DNA from 2 places in the Quadrisphaera setariae genome. Region 1 is predicted to be linked to the other one. Evidence: predicted binding sites of a transcription regulator. Region 1 holds the regulator's gene; the other holds the start of a gene.
What was found. Region 1 encodes LexA, which represses DNA repair genes until DNA is damaged. Its sites were predicted from a motif close to TCGAACANNTGTTCGA; they were not measured.
Positions count from the first base shown of each region.

Region 2: FMM08_RS07680 (HNH endonuclease signature motif containing protein) is a predicted target of LexA. The motif match lies at 4,798-4,813, and genes of this name have one in related genera.

Region 1 covers NZ_VKAC01000012.1:42,989-50,479, forward strand. The annotation lists gene FMM08_RS18125 (glycoside hydrolase family 2 protein) at 1-956, shown strand, start outside; gene FMM08_RS18130 (purine-cytosine permease family protein) at 934-2,379, opposite strand; gene lexA (transcriptional repressor LexA) at 2,558-3,238, shown strand; gene FMM08_RS18140 (Nramp family divalent metal transporter) at 3,235-4,701, opposite strand; gene FMM08_RS18145 (NAD(P)/FAD-dependent oxidoreductase) at 4,743-5,924, opposite strand; gene FMM08_RS18150 (OsmC family protein) at 5,938-6,360, opposite strand; gene FMM08_RS18155 (ATP-dependent DNA helicase) at 6,370-7,491, opposite strand, start outside.
Region 2 covers NZ_VKAC01000004.1:93,850-101,340, reverse strand. The annotation lists gene FMM08_RS07705 (molybdopterin oxidoreductase family protein) at 1-240, opposite strand, end outside; gene FMM08_RS07700 (MFS transporter) at 243-1,673, opposite strand; gene FMM08_RS07695 (FKBP-type peptidyl-prolyl cis-trans isomerase) at 1,813-2,190, opposite strand; gene FMM08_RS07690 (FKBP-type peptidyl-prolyl cis-trans isomerase) at 2,217-3,233, opposite strand; gene pafA (Pup--protein ligase) at 3,283-4,644, opposite strand; gene FMM08_RS07680 (HNH endonuclease signature motif containing protein) at 4,826-7,372, shown strand.

The DNA of each region.
Region 1 (7,491 bases):
TGCGCTCGGTGCTCGACCAGGGCTGGTGGCCCGACACCCACCTCGCCGCCAGCGCCGAGCGCCTGCGCAGCGAGGCGCAGCTGCTGGCCGACCTGGGCTTCGACTCGGTGCGGATCCACCAGAAGGTGGAGGACCCGCGCTTCCTGCACTGGTGCGACCGGCTCGGCATCACGGTGTGGGCCGAGACCGCCAACGCCTACGCGTACACGGCGCGGGCGGTGTCGCTGCTCACGGCGGAGTGGCTGGAGGCGGTCCGCCGCGACGCGAGCCACCCGAGCGTCGTCGCGTGGGTGCCGCTCAACGAGTCCTGGGGCGTGCAGGACGTCGCCTCCAGCGCCGGTCAGCGCTCGTACGCGACGGCGCTCGCCGCTCTCACGCGTGCGCTCGACCCGACCCGACCCGTCATCAGCAACGACGGGTGGGAGCACACCGACTCCGACCTGTGGACCGTCCACGACTACACCGACTCGGGCGAGGTGCTCGCGGCCCGGTACGGCTCGCCGGAGGCGGCCGCGGCGCTGGTGGGCGTGCCCTCGCCGTCGTCGTCCTCGGCCCGCGTGACCGCCAACGGGCGGCGCCTGCGGGTGGCCGGGGGCGCTCGGAGCTCCGACCTGGCCGACGTCGAGCGCCCGCTGGTGCTCAGCGAGTTCGGCGGGGTGCGCTTCACCCCTGCCGCCGACGACGCTGACGGGGACTCCTCAGCGCCCGAGGGCGCGACGTGGGGGTACTCCACCGCCTCCGACGCCGACGACTACGCCCGGCGCCTGGGCGACCTGCTCGGCGCCGCGAACGCGTGCGTGGAGGCGGGCGGCCTGGTCGGGTGGTGCTACACGCAGCTGGCCGACACCCTGCAGGAGGCGAACGGCCTGGTCACCGAGGACCGCACCCCCAAGCTGCCGCTGGATCGGCTGCGCGCGCTCGTCACCGGCGAGGTCAGCGACCCGTCCGCCGGGTGAGCGCTCCGGTCCGCAGGGTCCTCTTGGCGGACGGCGTGAGCAGCAGCTGCCCCACGAAGCCGATCGCCAGCGCGGCGAGCACGCCGAGGTTGGCGAAGGTCCAGTCGCCGCTCTTCCCGCCCAGGCCGAGCGGGCCCAGCAGGTAGCCCTGCCACCCGAGCCAGGTGGCGCTGGTGTTGACGACCAGCCCCCACCCGACGGCGGTCGCGGCCAGCAGCAGCACCACCGGGCCCCAGCGCACGGACCCGTACTGGCCCGCGGGGTCGAACAGCGCGACGTCGTCGTAGGCGCCGGAGCGGCGGACGAGGTCGGCGATGGCAGCACCCGCCCACGCGGCGATCGGCACGCCGAGGGTGATGAGGAAGCCCTGGAAGGGGGTGAGGAAGTCCTCGGAGACGAACACGACGTAGACCGCGCCGGCCACCATCAGCGCCCCGTCGACCAACGCCGCCACCCAGCGCGGGGCGGGCAGGCCGAGGGAGAGCAGGGCCAGTCCGGAGGAGTAGATGTCCAGCACGGCGCCGCCCACCAGCGAGAGCACCGCGACCACCGCGAACGGCACGAGGAACCAGGTGGGCAGGCCCGTGGCCAGGGCACCGATCGGGTCGGTGCTGGCGCCGTCGTAGAACTCCGGCGAGGAGGCCGCCAGCAGCACCCCGAAGCCCAGCAGCACCAGGGGTGCAGTCGCGCCGCCGAACGTCGTCCACCACACCACCCCGGGGCGCGAGGAGTGCCGGGGCAGGTAGCGGGAGTAGTCGCCCGCGGCGTTGACCCACCCCAGCCCGAACAGGGTCATGCTGAACACGGTGGCGCCGAGCAGCGCCTGCCAGGTGCCGTTCGGGGCCGCGGTGACGGCGCCCCAGTCGAGGCGCCCGGCCGTCAGCGCGAGGAAGACAACGGTCAGCACGCCGGTCACCCACGTGATGACGGCCTGCAACTTCATGATCGCCTCGAAGCCGAGGACACCGGCGCCCACGACCAGCAGGACGACGACGACGAGCGCGACCGCCTTGGTGACCGTCCCGCCGCCCCAGCCCAGCGTCGTGAACACGGTGGCGGTGGCCAGCGCCGCGAGCGAGACGAGGACCGTCTCCCAGCCGACGGTGAGCAGCCAGCTGATGGCCGAGGGGAGCCTGTTGCCGCGCACGCCGTAGGCGGCGCGCGAGACGACCATCGTCGGGGCCGAGGCGCGGGTGCCGCCCAGGGCCACGAGCCCGCACAGGAGGAACGACGCGACGATCCCCACCACCCCGGCGAGCAGCGCCTGCCACCAGCTGACGCCGAAGCCGAGCACGAAGGCCCCGTTGGCGATGCCGAAGACGGAGACGTTGGCGGCGAACCAGGGCCAGAAGAGGCTCGAGGGCCTGCCGCGCCGCTCGGACTCGTCGATGACGTTGAGGCCGTTGACCTCGACGCGCGACAGCGACGGCGGCCCGGGGGTCGCGGTGGTCGGCGAGGTGGTCGACGAGGCGGACGACCCGGGGGGCAGCACGACGGAACAGTACGGGGAGCAGCGCGGGAGCAGCAGGGCCCGCCTCCTCGTCGTCCGCCGCGTCGAACGCGTGTTTGAGATCGCGTGCTCGATCCACTACCCTGCGTGCGTGGCGACGACGGCCCCGAAGGGCACCTCCGGTCGAGCTGACGACCTCACCAGCCGGCAGCGAGCCGTGCTCGACACGATCCGCGAGTCGGTCACCAGCCGCGGCTACCCGCCGAGCATGCGGGAGATCGGCAAGGTCGTCGGGCTGCACAGCCCCAGCAGCGTCGCGCACCAGCTGGTGACGCTCGAGCGCAAGGGCTACCTGCGCCGCGACCCGAACCGCCCGCGCGCCATCGAGGTGGTCGACCCCGGCCGCACCGCGGGCCGCGGCGCCGCGGCAGCCGTCCCCGCGGTCCCGGAGAGCGAGGAGACCGCCTTCGTGCCGCTGGTCGGGCGCATCGCCGCCGGCGCACCGCTGCTCGCCGAGCAGGAGGTGGAGGACGTCTTCGCCCTGCCGCGCCAGCTGGTGGGCGAGGGCGAGCTGTTCACCCTGCGCGTCGTGGGCGACTCCATGGTCGACGCCGCCATCTGCGACGGCGACTACGTGGTGGTCCGCCGCCAGCCCGTCGCCGAGAACGGCGAGGTGGTCGCCGCCATGATCGACGGCGAGGCGACGGTCAAGGTGCTGCAGCGCCGCGGCGGCGGCGTTCAGCTGCTGCCCCGCAACGCCGCCTACTCCCCCATCGACGGCACCGAGGCCACCATCCTCGGCCGCGTCGTCACGGTGCTGCGCTCGCTCTAGCCGAACAGCTTGGGGAGCTGCTGGCCGAGGGTCAGCACCGTCGCCGTGCCGTAGATGAGGATCGCGAGCACCAGCAGCGCCAGCCGCACGCCCCTGACGCGCAGCGGCGCCGGGAGCAGCTTGCGGTTGGTGGCGATGAGCAGCGCCGAGTAGATCGTCATCATGAGGCCGCCGACGGTGGCGGAGACGACGACGAGCGCGATCGGCTGGTCGAAGCCGATCAGCAGCACCACGGCGCCGATGGCCACCAGGCCCCAGGTGAGCCAGAAGTAGATGCGGCTCTCGTCGGCGCTCTTGAGGTAGCTGGTCTTCAGCACGTCCGCTGCCATGCGGCTCGTGTAGTCGGTGATGCCCAGGGCAGCGCCGAACAGCGAGAACGCGCCGATGATCCAGAAGAAGACACCGAACCAGGTGCCGACGGCCTCGGCCAGCTGCTCGCCCTCGACCCGCACGAACTGGATGTCGTTCGGCAGGTCCTCCAGGCCGAAGACGGTGGAGTAGGCGAGCAGCGAGGTGAAGAAGATCGACACCACGGTGATGGCGACGAACGTGCTCAGCTGCTCGACGTTGGCGAAGCGCCACCAGCCGCGCCAGCGCCGCAGGTTCTCCTCGCCCTCGGGCCCCTCGGTGCGGAAGACGTAGCCGGTGCTCGGCACCGCCTCCGGCTCACCCGTCACCGGGCTCTGCAACCGCGGCACGTAGTGGCCCATGCCGAAGCCCTTGTCGCGGATCCAGTTGGACTGCACGAGGTTCTGCCCGCCACCGGCACCAGCGAAGATCATCGCGCCGAAGAGGGTGGCGAAGCCCAGCTCCGCAGCCGGGAAGCGCGCCTCGGTGACGATGGTCGGCACGTCGCGCCAGGCGGTCGCGGTGATGGCGGCGAAGGCCCCCACCACGAGCAGGAGCATCACCGCCGCCACCTTGACCATCTGGATCTTCTCCAGCGCCACGTACACCACGGGAGCCAGGGTGAGGATCAGTCCGATCGCCACCAGCAGCCCGATGGCGATGAACCGCGGCGTCCCCCCGGTGAGGAAGCTGATGAGCGTCGCCGAGCTCGTGGCCCACCCGGGCCAGAGGTTGGCGCCGTAGGTGAGGATCGCGAACACCAGGCCCCAGTGCGGCCAGAACCTGCTGAACCCGGTCACCGCCGTCTCGCCGGTGGCCAGGGCGTACCGCTCGATCTCCATGGTCACGAAGTACTGCGTGACCACGCCGACCAGCGCCGCCCACACGAAGACCAGCCCCACCTGGGAGGCGATGAACGGGAACAGCACGAACTCGCCGCTGGACAGGCCGACGCCCGCGGCGATGATCCCCGGCCCGATGAGCGGCAGCCACCGCGACGGCGGTTTCGGGAGCTCGCGGACCTCCGGGACGGCGAGCTTCGAGCCGCGGAACGGGTCGAGGACTGAGGTCGCACTGGGCGGTCGGTGACCGGCCGCGTCGTCGCGGGTGGACATGCCCGCCACCGTGGCGCAGGTCGCGCCTCCGCGCGAGCCGATCAGCCCGCGAGCAGGGCTCGACCCATGCCGCGCACGACCCGGGAGGTGAGCCGGCCGCGGGCCAGGCCGATGTCGGCGACGTCGTCGAAGACGCCGGTGTCGCGGGCCGACGCGCGCAGCGCCGCGTGCAGCAGCCGGTCGCTGCGCACGAGCCGCGCGGCGAGATCCGTGTGGCGCAGGTGCCCGACCAGCGCCTCGCCGAGCATGCGGTCGTACCGGCCACCTCCGAGCGCCGCGCGCCCGGCGAGGACGCCCGAGAGCACCGCGTAGTAGATGCCCTCCCCCGTCACGGGGTTGACGAGGCTGGCGGCGTCACCGGCGAGCAGCACGCGCCCCACCGACCAGACGCCGCTGCGGCCCGTCGAGAGCGGCAGCGGGTGCCCGGCCACCTGCTCGGCGCCGGCCGTCGTCCCGGGGAGCAGCTCCTCCAGGCGCTCCAGCAGGCGCGCCCGCGTCGGCGCGGTCCCCGCACTCGAGCGCGAGTCGACCAGCTGACCGAACCCCACATTCGCGCGCCCGTCCCCCACCGGGAAGGACCACGCGTAGCTGGGGCGGTCGGTGTCCTCGGAGAACGCCAGCACCTGGACGCCCTCGTGCTGGGGCAGCACGGGCGCGTACGCGCGGACGGCGATCGCCGTCGTCCCCCGCCGCTGCGGCGGCACGACCGCCGGGCCCAGGGCCCGCCGCACCTCGGAGTGGGCTCCGTCAGCGCCCACCGCGATGCGGCCGCGGACCACCTCGCCGTCGGACAGGACGACGCCGACCCCGGCTCCGTCCTGCAGCACGTCGCGCACGCGGGCCCGGCGCAGCACCGCGCCGCGCTCGACGGCCGCCCTCACCAGGCGCTCGTCGAGGACGGCGCGGGGCACCACCTGGGCGGGACGGCTCATCGCCTCCTCGACCACCGGGACCCCCGGCGCCCCCACCACGGAGATCCGCAGCCGCGGCGCCACCGGCCAGTCGTCGAGCAGGCCGGTGACGCCGACGGTCTCCAGGACGTCGAGGGCGTGGGGGGCCACGCCGTCCCCGCAGACCTTGTCGCGCGGGAAGTCGGCGCGGTCCAGGAGCAGCACCTTCGACCCCGGACGCTGGTGCAGCGCCCCCAGCGCCGCCGCCGAGCCCGCCGGTCCGGCGCCGACGACGACGAGGTCCCAGTGCTGCTCACGACCGTGCTGGCTCACACGCCGGATCCTGTCAGGCGGCGAGCTTCACGGTGAGGTCGGACCCGGCCAGGGCCTTGGTGAACGGGCAGATCTGCTGGGCCTGCTCCAGCACGCGCTCGGCGACGTCGTCGGCGAGGCCGCTGACCTCCAGGGTGATGTGGGAGGTGTAGCCGGCCTCCTCCGCCGTGGTGAGGACCACGTGGGCGGTGACCTGGGCGCCGCTCGCGTCGACGTCCTGCGTGGACGCGGCGATGCCGATCGACTGCTGCAGGCACGCGGCGGTGGCGGCGGCCATGAGGTGCTCGGGGGTGGTGCGGTCTCCAGCGGCCTCACCGGCCAGCTGGGTCTGCGCCTCCAGGACGCCGTCGGAGGTCTTCACGCTGCCGGCCACGGCGGTGGCCGTGGCGTCCTGGACGGTCTGGGAGTCGTGGGCGGAGTGCGCGGTCTCGCTCATCCCCAGACGCTAGGCAGGCCTCGCGGCCGCCGCCTCTTGATCACTGGCTGCGACGTCCAGTCGACGCAGCGCCCCCAGCACGACCTCCTTGTCGGTGGTCGGCCACAGCGGCGGCAGGCTCGCCCGCAGGAACGAGCCGTACCGCTTGGTGGCCAGCCGCGGGTCGAGCAGGGCCACCACGCCGCGGTCGGAGGTGCTGCGCAGCAGGCGCCCGGCGCCCTGGGCCAGCAGCAGCGCCGCGTGGGTGGCGGAGACGGCCATGAAGCCGTTGCCGCCGGCGCGGTCGGCGGCCTCCGCGCGGGCCGAGGCCAGCGGGTCGTCCGGGCGGGGGAAGGGGATCCGGTCCAGGACCACCAGCTGGCAGGACGGGCCCGGCACGTCCACGCCCTGCCACAGGGTCAGCGTGCCGAACAGGCAGGTGCGGGGGTCATCGGCGAACTCCCGCACGAGGTTGGGAACGGTGTCGTCGCCCTGGCACAGCACGGAGATGCCGTGCTGGGCGAGCCGGTCCCCCAGGGCCTCGGCGGCGGCCTCGGCGGCGCGGCGGGAGGAGAACAGCCCCAGCGCGCGGCCGCCGGCGGCCACCACCAGCTGCTCGACCTCCTCCAGCACCTCCGGCGCCGGACCCTCGCGACCCGGCTGGGGCAGGTGCTTGGCGACGTAGAGGATGCCCTGCCTGGCGTGGTCGAAGGGGCTGCCGACGTCGAGCGCGGTCCACTGCGGGGCGCCGGGGCCCTGCAGGCCAAGCGCGCCGGCGGCGGCGTCGAAGGACCCGCCCGGCGTGAGCGTGGCCGAGGTCAGCACCACCGTGGAGCCGCCGAAGAGGTGCTCGCGCAGCGTCATCGCCACGCTCAGCGGCGCCACGTGGAGCACGCGGGGGCGCGGTTCCTCGTCGCGGCGCCACGCGCCGGGTGCCTCGAGCCACGCGACGTCCTCGCCGGGTCCGTCGGCGCCCGGGGAGACCTCGACGAGCCGCTCCGCCACGTCGAAGACCTCGCTCAGCGCGGCGCGGGCGACCTGCTTGCCGGCCGCCGCGTCGCCGTCGTCGTCCTTCCCGGTCTGGCCGCCCTCGCCCTTGAGGCCCGACAGGGCCTCGCGGGCGGCGTCGCGCACGCCCGCCACGGCCAGGCG
Region 2 (7,491 bases), on a different contig from region 1:
GTCGAGCAGCTCGTGCGCCGTCCAGCCCTTCGAGCACAGTCCGCCGCGGTTGGTGGGGAAGTCGGGGTCGGGCTCGAGGGTGGCGGGCCGGCCGCCGGCGGTGAGGAGGATGCCGCACTGCAGGGAGCAGTACGGGCAGTGCGTCCTCGTGGTCGAGCGCTGGGCGGCGCCCGCCGCCCGGGCCGGGGTGTCCCCGGTCCGGACGACGGGCGTCGGCAGGAGCGCCGTGGTGGGGGCCAAGCTCAGATCCGCTCGCTCAGGCCGAGGGCGCCCTTGCGGGCGTAGACGGCCCAGGTGACGCCGATGCAGAGGACGTAGAAGGCCACGAAGCTCCACAGCGCCGGCTGCAGCGAGCCGAACTGGGCGGTGGAGGTGGCGAAGCCGCGGTTGACCAGGAAGCCGCCGTAGGCGCCGATGCCGGCCGAGATGCCGATGCAGGCCGAGGCGATGCGCTTGGCGCGGACGAGCCCCTCGACGTCGTCCACCGGCGTCGTGCCGCGGAAGATCGCCGGGATCATGCGGTAGGTGGAGCCGTTGCCGATGCCGCTGGCCACGAAGAGCACCATGAACGCCCCGAAGAACAGCGGCAGGCTCTTGGCCTGCAGCGCCACCACGGCGCCGACGGCGCCCAGGGCGAGGACGGCGAAGGCGGCGATGCTGATCCGGGCTCCGCCCACGCGGTCGGCGAGCTTGCCGCCCCACGGCCGGGCGAGGGACCCGATGAGCGCGCCGAGGAAGGCGATGCCGAGGTCGACGTCGGGGAACTGCGTCTTGAGCAGCAGCGGGAACGCCGCGGCGTAGCCGATGAAGGAGCCGAAGGTGCCGATGTAGAGCAGGGAGACGATCCACGTGTGCTTGGTGCGTGCGGCGAGCTTCCACGCCTCGCTGTCGGACTTCGCCTGGGAGAGGTTGTCCATGTACTTCCAGGCGGCCACGGCGGCGAGCAGCACCAGCGGGATGAGGATGTACGCCGGGCGTGCGGTGCTGGCGGCGACGCCGGCCACCACGAGGAACGGCGTGACGAACTGGATCACGGCCACGCCGATGTTGCCGCCGGCCGCGTTGAGGCCGAGCGCCGCACCCTTCTCCTTCTCGGGGAAGAAGAAGGAGATGTTGCTCATCGAGGAGGCGAAGTTGCCGCCGCCGAAGCCGGCCGTGGCGGCGATGAGGAGCATGAGCCCGAAGGAGATGCCGGGGGTGTTGGCGACGTAGACCAGCCCCAGGCAGGGGATGACCAGCAGGAGCGCCGAGACGATCGTCCAGTTGCGCCCGCCGAACTTCGCCACGGCGAAGGAGTAGGGGAAGCGCAGCGTGGCGCCCACGAGCACGGGGATGGAGACGAGCCAGAGGGCCTGGTTGGTGGTGATCGGGTAGCCGGCGGCGATGAGCACCGGGGTGGCGATCGACCACAGCTGCCAGACGGTGAAGCCGAGGAACTCGGCGGCGATGGACCACCACAGGTTGCGGCGGGCGACGGCGCGGCCGCCGCCCTCCCACTGGGCGTGGTCCTCGGGGTTCCAGACGTCCACCCAGCGCCCGCGGCGGGGGGCGGTCGTCGTCCCCACCGCGCCGCCGCCGGCATCGACGTCGACGTCGGCAGGACGGTTCGGGTCGGTGACCACCTCGAGGCGGTCGGGCGCTGAAGCGCGCGTGGCGCGGGTGTCCTGCGACATGCCACGGAACGTACGGACCGCGTGTTGCGCTCCCGTGCCGCTGTGTGACGTCGTGTGAACGCTCCCCTCACCGCCCCGGGGTGGGGCTGTGAGGGGAGCGCTGCGTCAGACGGGGTGGGTCAGACGGGGGTGGGGCGGGTCAGCGGACGCCGACGAGGTCGACCACGAAGACGAGGGCCTCGTCCGGGCCGATGACGCCGCCGGCGCCGCGCTTGCCGTAGGCCTGGTCCGAGGGGATCTCGAGCCGGCGGCGGCCGCCGACGCGCATGCCCAGCAGGCCCTGGTCCCACCCCTTGATGACCTGGCCGACGCCCACGCGGAAGCTCAGCGGCTCGCCGCGGTCCCACGAGGCGTCGAACTGCTCGCCGGTGGAGTGGGTGACGCCCACGTAGTGGGTGGTGACGGTGGAGCCGGGGGTGGCCTCGGGGCCGTCGCCGACGGTGATGTCGGTGATGACGAGCTCGGTGGGGGCCGGACCCTCGGGCGGGTCGACCTCGGGACGGGGTGCGTTGCTCATGGGTCCACTCTGCCGGGGGGCTCGGACTACTGCGCTGCGAGCACGTCGACGACGAACACGAGGGTCGAGCCTGCCGGGATCTTGTCGCCCTGCGCCTGGTCGCCGTAGCCCAGCGCGGGCGGGATGACGAGCAGCACCTGGCTGCCCACGGGCACGCCCTCCAGGCCCTGGTCCCAGCCCTTGATGACCTGGCCGGAGCCGAGGGTGAAGTCGAACGGGGTGCCGCGGGTCCAGGACGAGTCGAACACCTGCCCCGTGGACCAGGTGACGCCGGTGTACTGCATCGTCAGGTGCTGGCCCTTCTGGACCGCCGGACCGGTGCCCTTGATGAGCACCTGGCTGACGAGCGACGACGGAGGCGTCGCACCGCTCGTGATCTTGATGGTGGGTGCGTGGGTCGCCTGGTCCACGCTGACCGACTCCACGCCGGCCGGCAGGGGTGCCTGCTCCGGGGTGCCGGTGGCCCAGCCGGGTGAGACCGACTTCACGTCGATGAGGTAGACGAGGGTGTCGGTGGCGCCGATCCCGGCCTGCTCGAGCCCGCCCTGGGGTCCGTACCCGTCGGCGGGGGCCACCGCGGCGAGCACCTGGCTGCCGGCCTTGACGCCCTTGAGCGCCGTGGTGAAGCCGGGGATGACGCCCGGACCGAGCACGAACTGCGCCGGCGTGCCGCTCCAGGCGCTCGACCCGAACGTCTTGCCGTCCTTGCCGTTGACCCCGACGAACTCCACGCCGAGCACGTCCCCGACCTCTGCGGCCTTGCCGTCACCCTCGGTGAGCACCTTGGAGGCGGTCGTGGTGGTGCTGAAGCCGGCGGGCACCGCGACGATGGGCACGGCGTCCTTGCCGGTGGCGCCCGCGGCAGGCGCGGTCACCGTCACCTGGGACAGGTCGGCGGTGGCCGCGGCGCTGCTGGCGGCGCTGGACGGGGCGCTGGAGGGGTCGGCTGCCCCGCCGCCAGAACCGCCGGAGCAGCCCGCGAGCGCGAGCGCACCGGCCACCAGGGGGATGACGAGAGCAGGACGACGACGAACGGCGATCACCCCAGCACGCTACGCGACGGGACTGCGTGCTCCCGGGGGCACAGCGCTCTCACATGCTCGCGATGAGGCGCTCCACCCGCTCGTCCACCGAGCGGAAGGGGTCCTTGCACAGCACGGTGCGCTGCGACTGGTCGTTGAGCTTGAGGTGCACCCAGTCGACGGTGAAGTCGCGGCGCTTCTCCTGCGCGGTCCTCACGAAGTCGCCGCGCAGGCGGGCGCGGGTGGTCTGGGGGGGCACGCTGGTGGCCTCGAAGACCTCGATGTCGCTGCTGACGCGCTCGACCATGCCGCGGGCGGCGAGGAGGTTGTACAGGCCCCGGGTGCGGGAGACGTCGTGGTAGGCGAGGTCGAGGCGGGCCACGCGGGCGTCGGACAGGGCCAGGCCGTGGCGGGCGCGGTAGCGCTCGACGAGCTTGAGCTTGATGACCCAGTCGAGCTCGCGGTCGACGAGGGACAGGTCGCCCTCGCGCACGGCGCGCAGGCCGCGCTCCCACAGGTCGAGGACGCGCTTGTCGGTGCTGTTGCGCACGCCCTCCTCGTCGATGAAGGTCTTGGCGCGCTCGAGGTACTCCTCCTGCACCTCCAGAGCGCTGGCCTCGCCGCCGTTGGCGAGCTTGAGCATCCGGCGACCGGTGGTGTCGTGGCTCACCTCGCGGATGGCCCGGATGGGGTTCTCCAGGGACAGGTCGCGCACGGCGACGCCGCTCTCGAGCATCCGCAGGACGATGTCGACGGCGCCGGTCTTGAGCATCGTCGTGGTCTCGGACATGTTCGAGTCGCCGACGATGACGTGGAGGCGGCGGAACCTGTCGGCGTCGGCGTGGGGCTCGTCGCGGGTGTTGATGATGGGCCGGCTGCGCGTGGTGGCGCTGGAGACGCCCTCCCAGATGTGGTCGGCCCGCTGGGACAGGCAGTAGACCGCGCCGCGGGGCGTTTGGAGGACCTTCCCCGCGCCCACGAGCACCTGGCGGGTGACGAGGAAGGGGATGAGGACGTCGGCCAGGCGGGAGAACTCCCCGGCCCGGGGCACGAGGTAGTTCTCGTGGCAGCCGTAGGAGTTGCCGGCGGAGTCGGTGTTGTTCTTGAAGAGGAACACCTCCCCGCCGATGCCCTCCTCGGCGAGGCGGCGCTCGGCGTCGACCGTGAGGCCCTCGAGGATCCGCTCGCCCGCGCGGTCGTGGATGACGAGCTGGCGCACGTCGTCGCACTCGGGGGTGGCGTACTCGGGGTGGGAGCCCACGTCGAGGTAGAGGCGGGCGCCGTTGCGGAGGAAGACGTTGGACGACCGCCCCCACGAGACGACCTTGCGGAAGAGGTAGCGGGCGACCTCGTCAGCGGACAGGCGGCGCTGGCCGTCCGCGGCGCAGGTGACCCCGTACTCGGTCTCCAGACCCAGGATCCGGCGGTCCACGATCGCCACAGTACGTCGGGTCAGCGGGAGCGCGAGGGCGGGGCGCACACCTGAGGACTGTCGGTGGTGACCACTACCGTCGCACAGGGCGATCTCCGAGCACCGGCGATCACGGTCCTCTGTGCAGGTCAGAGGCTTCTTGATATTGAAGGATCGAACGCCTGTCGGTACGATGAGGGGCGTGGACGAGACCCCCGCGAGCGCCGAGGTGGCGGTCGGCGACGGGGTTCCGCAGCCTCCTGCGCGGACGCGCCGGACCCGGTCGCAGGCTCGTCGTCGCCGGGCCGCCCTGTCCGAGCTGCCACCGCGCGGCCCCGCCCGGCGCCGGCACGAGGCCACCCGTCGGGACGTGGCCCGGCGCGGCCTACCGGGTCCGGCCGGCATGGACCAGGCGCTGCTCGACCAGGTGCTCACCACCCGCGCCGTGCCCGACGCGGAGTGGGTCTGGGACGAGGGCCGCGGCGCCTGGCGGGTCGCGACCGACGCCGACGACGCCCCGTGGGTCTCCGGTGACGTCTCCGGCCTGTGCGAGCACCCCGACGACGCCCCGGTCGACGTCGTCCTCGACGACGGACCCCGTCCCTTCCAGCAGGACAGGGCCGCACGGCGAGCCGCTGGTGAGTTCGAGCGCTGGCTCGCCGAGGACGCCGACGACGACGAGCGCCGCCGCGTCCGCGCCGTCGTCGCCGAGCGGGCTGCCACGCACGCCGCGAGGAAGCACGCCCACAGGCTCCGCACCCAGCAGGCCGCCGTGGGGCGGGCTCAGGGCGGCCAGGTCCGCATCCTCGCGGCGATGGCGCCGCTGTACCGGGCCGCGGTCCACCACCCCGACGGCGACCCCGACGGCCCAGGGCCCGACGGTGACCGCACGCGGCGCACGTCCCGCGCGCAGCGTCAGCGCGCGGCGCTGGAGGCGTCGGGCCTCAACGACCTCGTCAGCGAGGTGGCGCTGCTGCTCGCGTGGACGGAGCACCGAGCCGGCAAGCAGGTGCGGCTGGCGGAGCACGTGGTCAGCTGCCTTCCGCGGACCCTGGAGCGCCTGGAGGGCGGCCGGCTCGACCTCGCGCTGGTCACCGTCGTCGCCGAGCAGAGCCTCGAGCTCGACCCCCAGCTGGCGCTCGAGCTCGACGAGGAGGTCTTCGGACCCGACGGCTCCGGGCTGGGGCTGAACACCGCCGAGCTCAAGGACGTCGTCGACGAGGTGGTGGCCCGCAAGGACGCCGCCGCGGTGCGCCGCCGGTCGTGCCGGAAGGTGTCGGCGCGGTCGGTGGTCATGCGGCCTCTCGGCGATGGCATCGCGCAGCTGGTCATGACGGGCCCCGCCCCCGCCGTCCTGGCCACGTACGAGCACCTCGACACCATCGCCGGGCTGAACCTGGCCGAGGCTCGCCAGGCGATCTCGGAGGGGCGGCTGCCCGCCGACGGTGGGGACCCGTACGCCAACGGGGTGGACGGGCTCGGCGGGGCTCCGGACGGTCCGGAGGCTGACGCCGCCGTCCACGACGCCCGGGGGATGCCCGCACACCGCTTCGACGCCCTGGCCACCGCGGTGCAGGACGCCTCTCCCGCCGAGCCGGGTGCCCCGCGCCCGCAGACGACGCTCGAGGTCCACGCCGCGCTGTCCACGGTCTGCGGCCACGACGACCAGCCCGGTCGGCTGGAGGGGTACGGATGGGTACCCGGTTGGCTGGTCCGCCAGGGCCTCACGTGGGAACGATGCCGGCTGCGGCGGATCCTCACCGACCCGTTCACCGGCGACCTCATCACCGTGGACGGGCACACGTACCCCGCGAGCTGGCTCACCGACCCGGGTCCGCCGCCGGCGCCGCCCTCGACACCGCCCCGCTCCGAGCCGCCTGGCACCCCTCCCGCACGCCCAGGCACCAGTCCGAGCACCGGCTCGGACCCTCGCGGTGGTGGGCGCACTGCTCCGGGCACCTTCCACGGACGTCCCGTCCAGCAGGTGCACGCCGCTGACGCCGAAGAGCCCGACGACACCCCTCCGAGCACCGCCGACGCGTCGCTCACGGCCACCGAGGCGAGCGACCTCGGTGCGCCCGACGCGCACGGCCTCGTGGACGACCTCCTGCTCGCCCCCGAAGCCGACTCCCCCGTCCCCTGCACCGATGGCACGTGCTCACCGTCCAGCCCCTCCGACTGCCCTGTCGCGTCCGTCAACGGTGGTCGCTACACGCCCGCCGCTGCCCAGGCCCGCGTGGTCAGGCGGCGGTGGAGCCGCTGCGCCCACCCCGGCTGCCGGCGACGGGCCACGCGCTGCGACCTCGACCACGTCGTCCCTCACCGCCGCGGTGGCCCCGCCGCCGGTGGCGGAACCACGTGCGCCTGCAACCTCGAACCGAAGTGCCGGCGCCACCACCTGCTGAAGCACGGCACCGACACCAGCAGGCTCACCGGCGGCGCTTCCTCGGGCGGCGGCGACCCGAGCGACCTCGACGACGGCTGGGTGCGCTGGACGGCGCGCTGGCAGCAGTGGCGGTGCGACCGCGGGTCGTCGCACTGGCGCTCACCCCTGGGTTTCGACCACCACAGCGCCCCCCGCCCCGCCGCCCTGCCCGACGAGCGGTACCGCCTGACGCCGTGGCCACCGCGCAACCCCGTCGAGGAGGAGCGCCTCGGACGCCGGCACATGCATCCGGTGGACCTGGCCCCCTCGGCCGAGCGGTCCGAGGGCGCGCGCTCCACCTTCCCTGACGAGCCGCCCTTCTAGGACGCGGCCCCTCGGGTGGAGCCGAGAGCATGAGCCGCGCTGGTCGACCCGCACCGATCCGGTCCTCCTCTGACATGACCCGCCGTCAGGGGGGCCGCCGAGGACCAGCGTCGCGACGC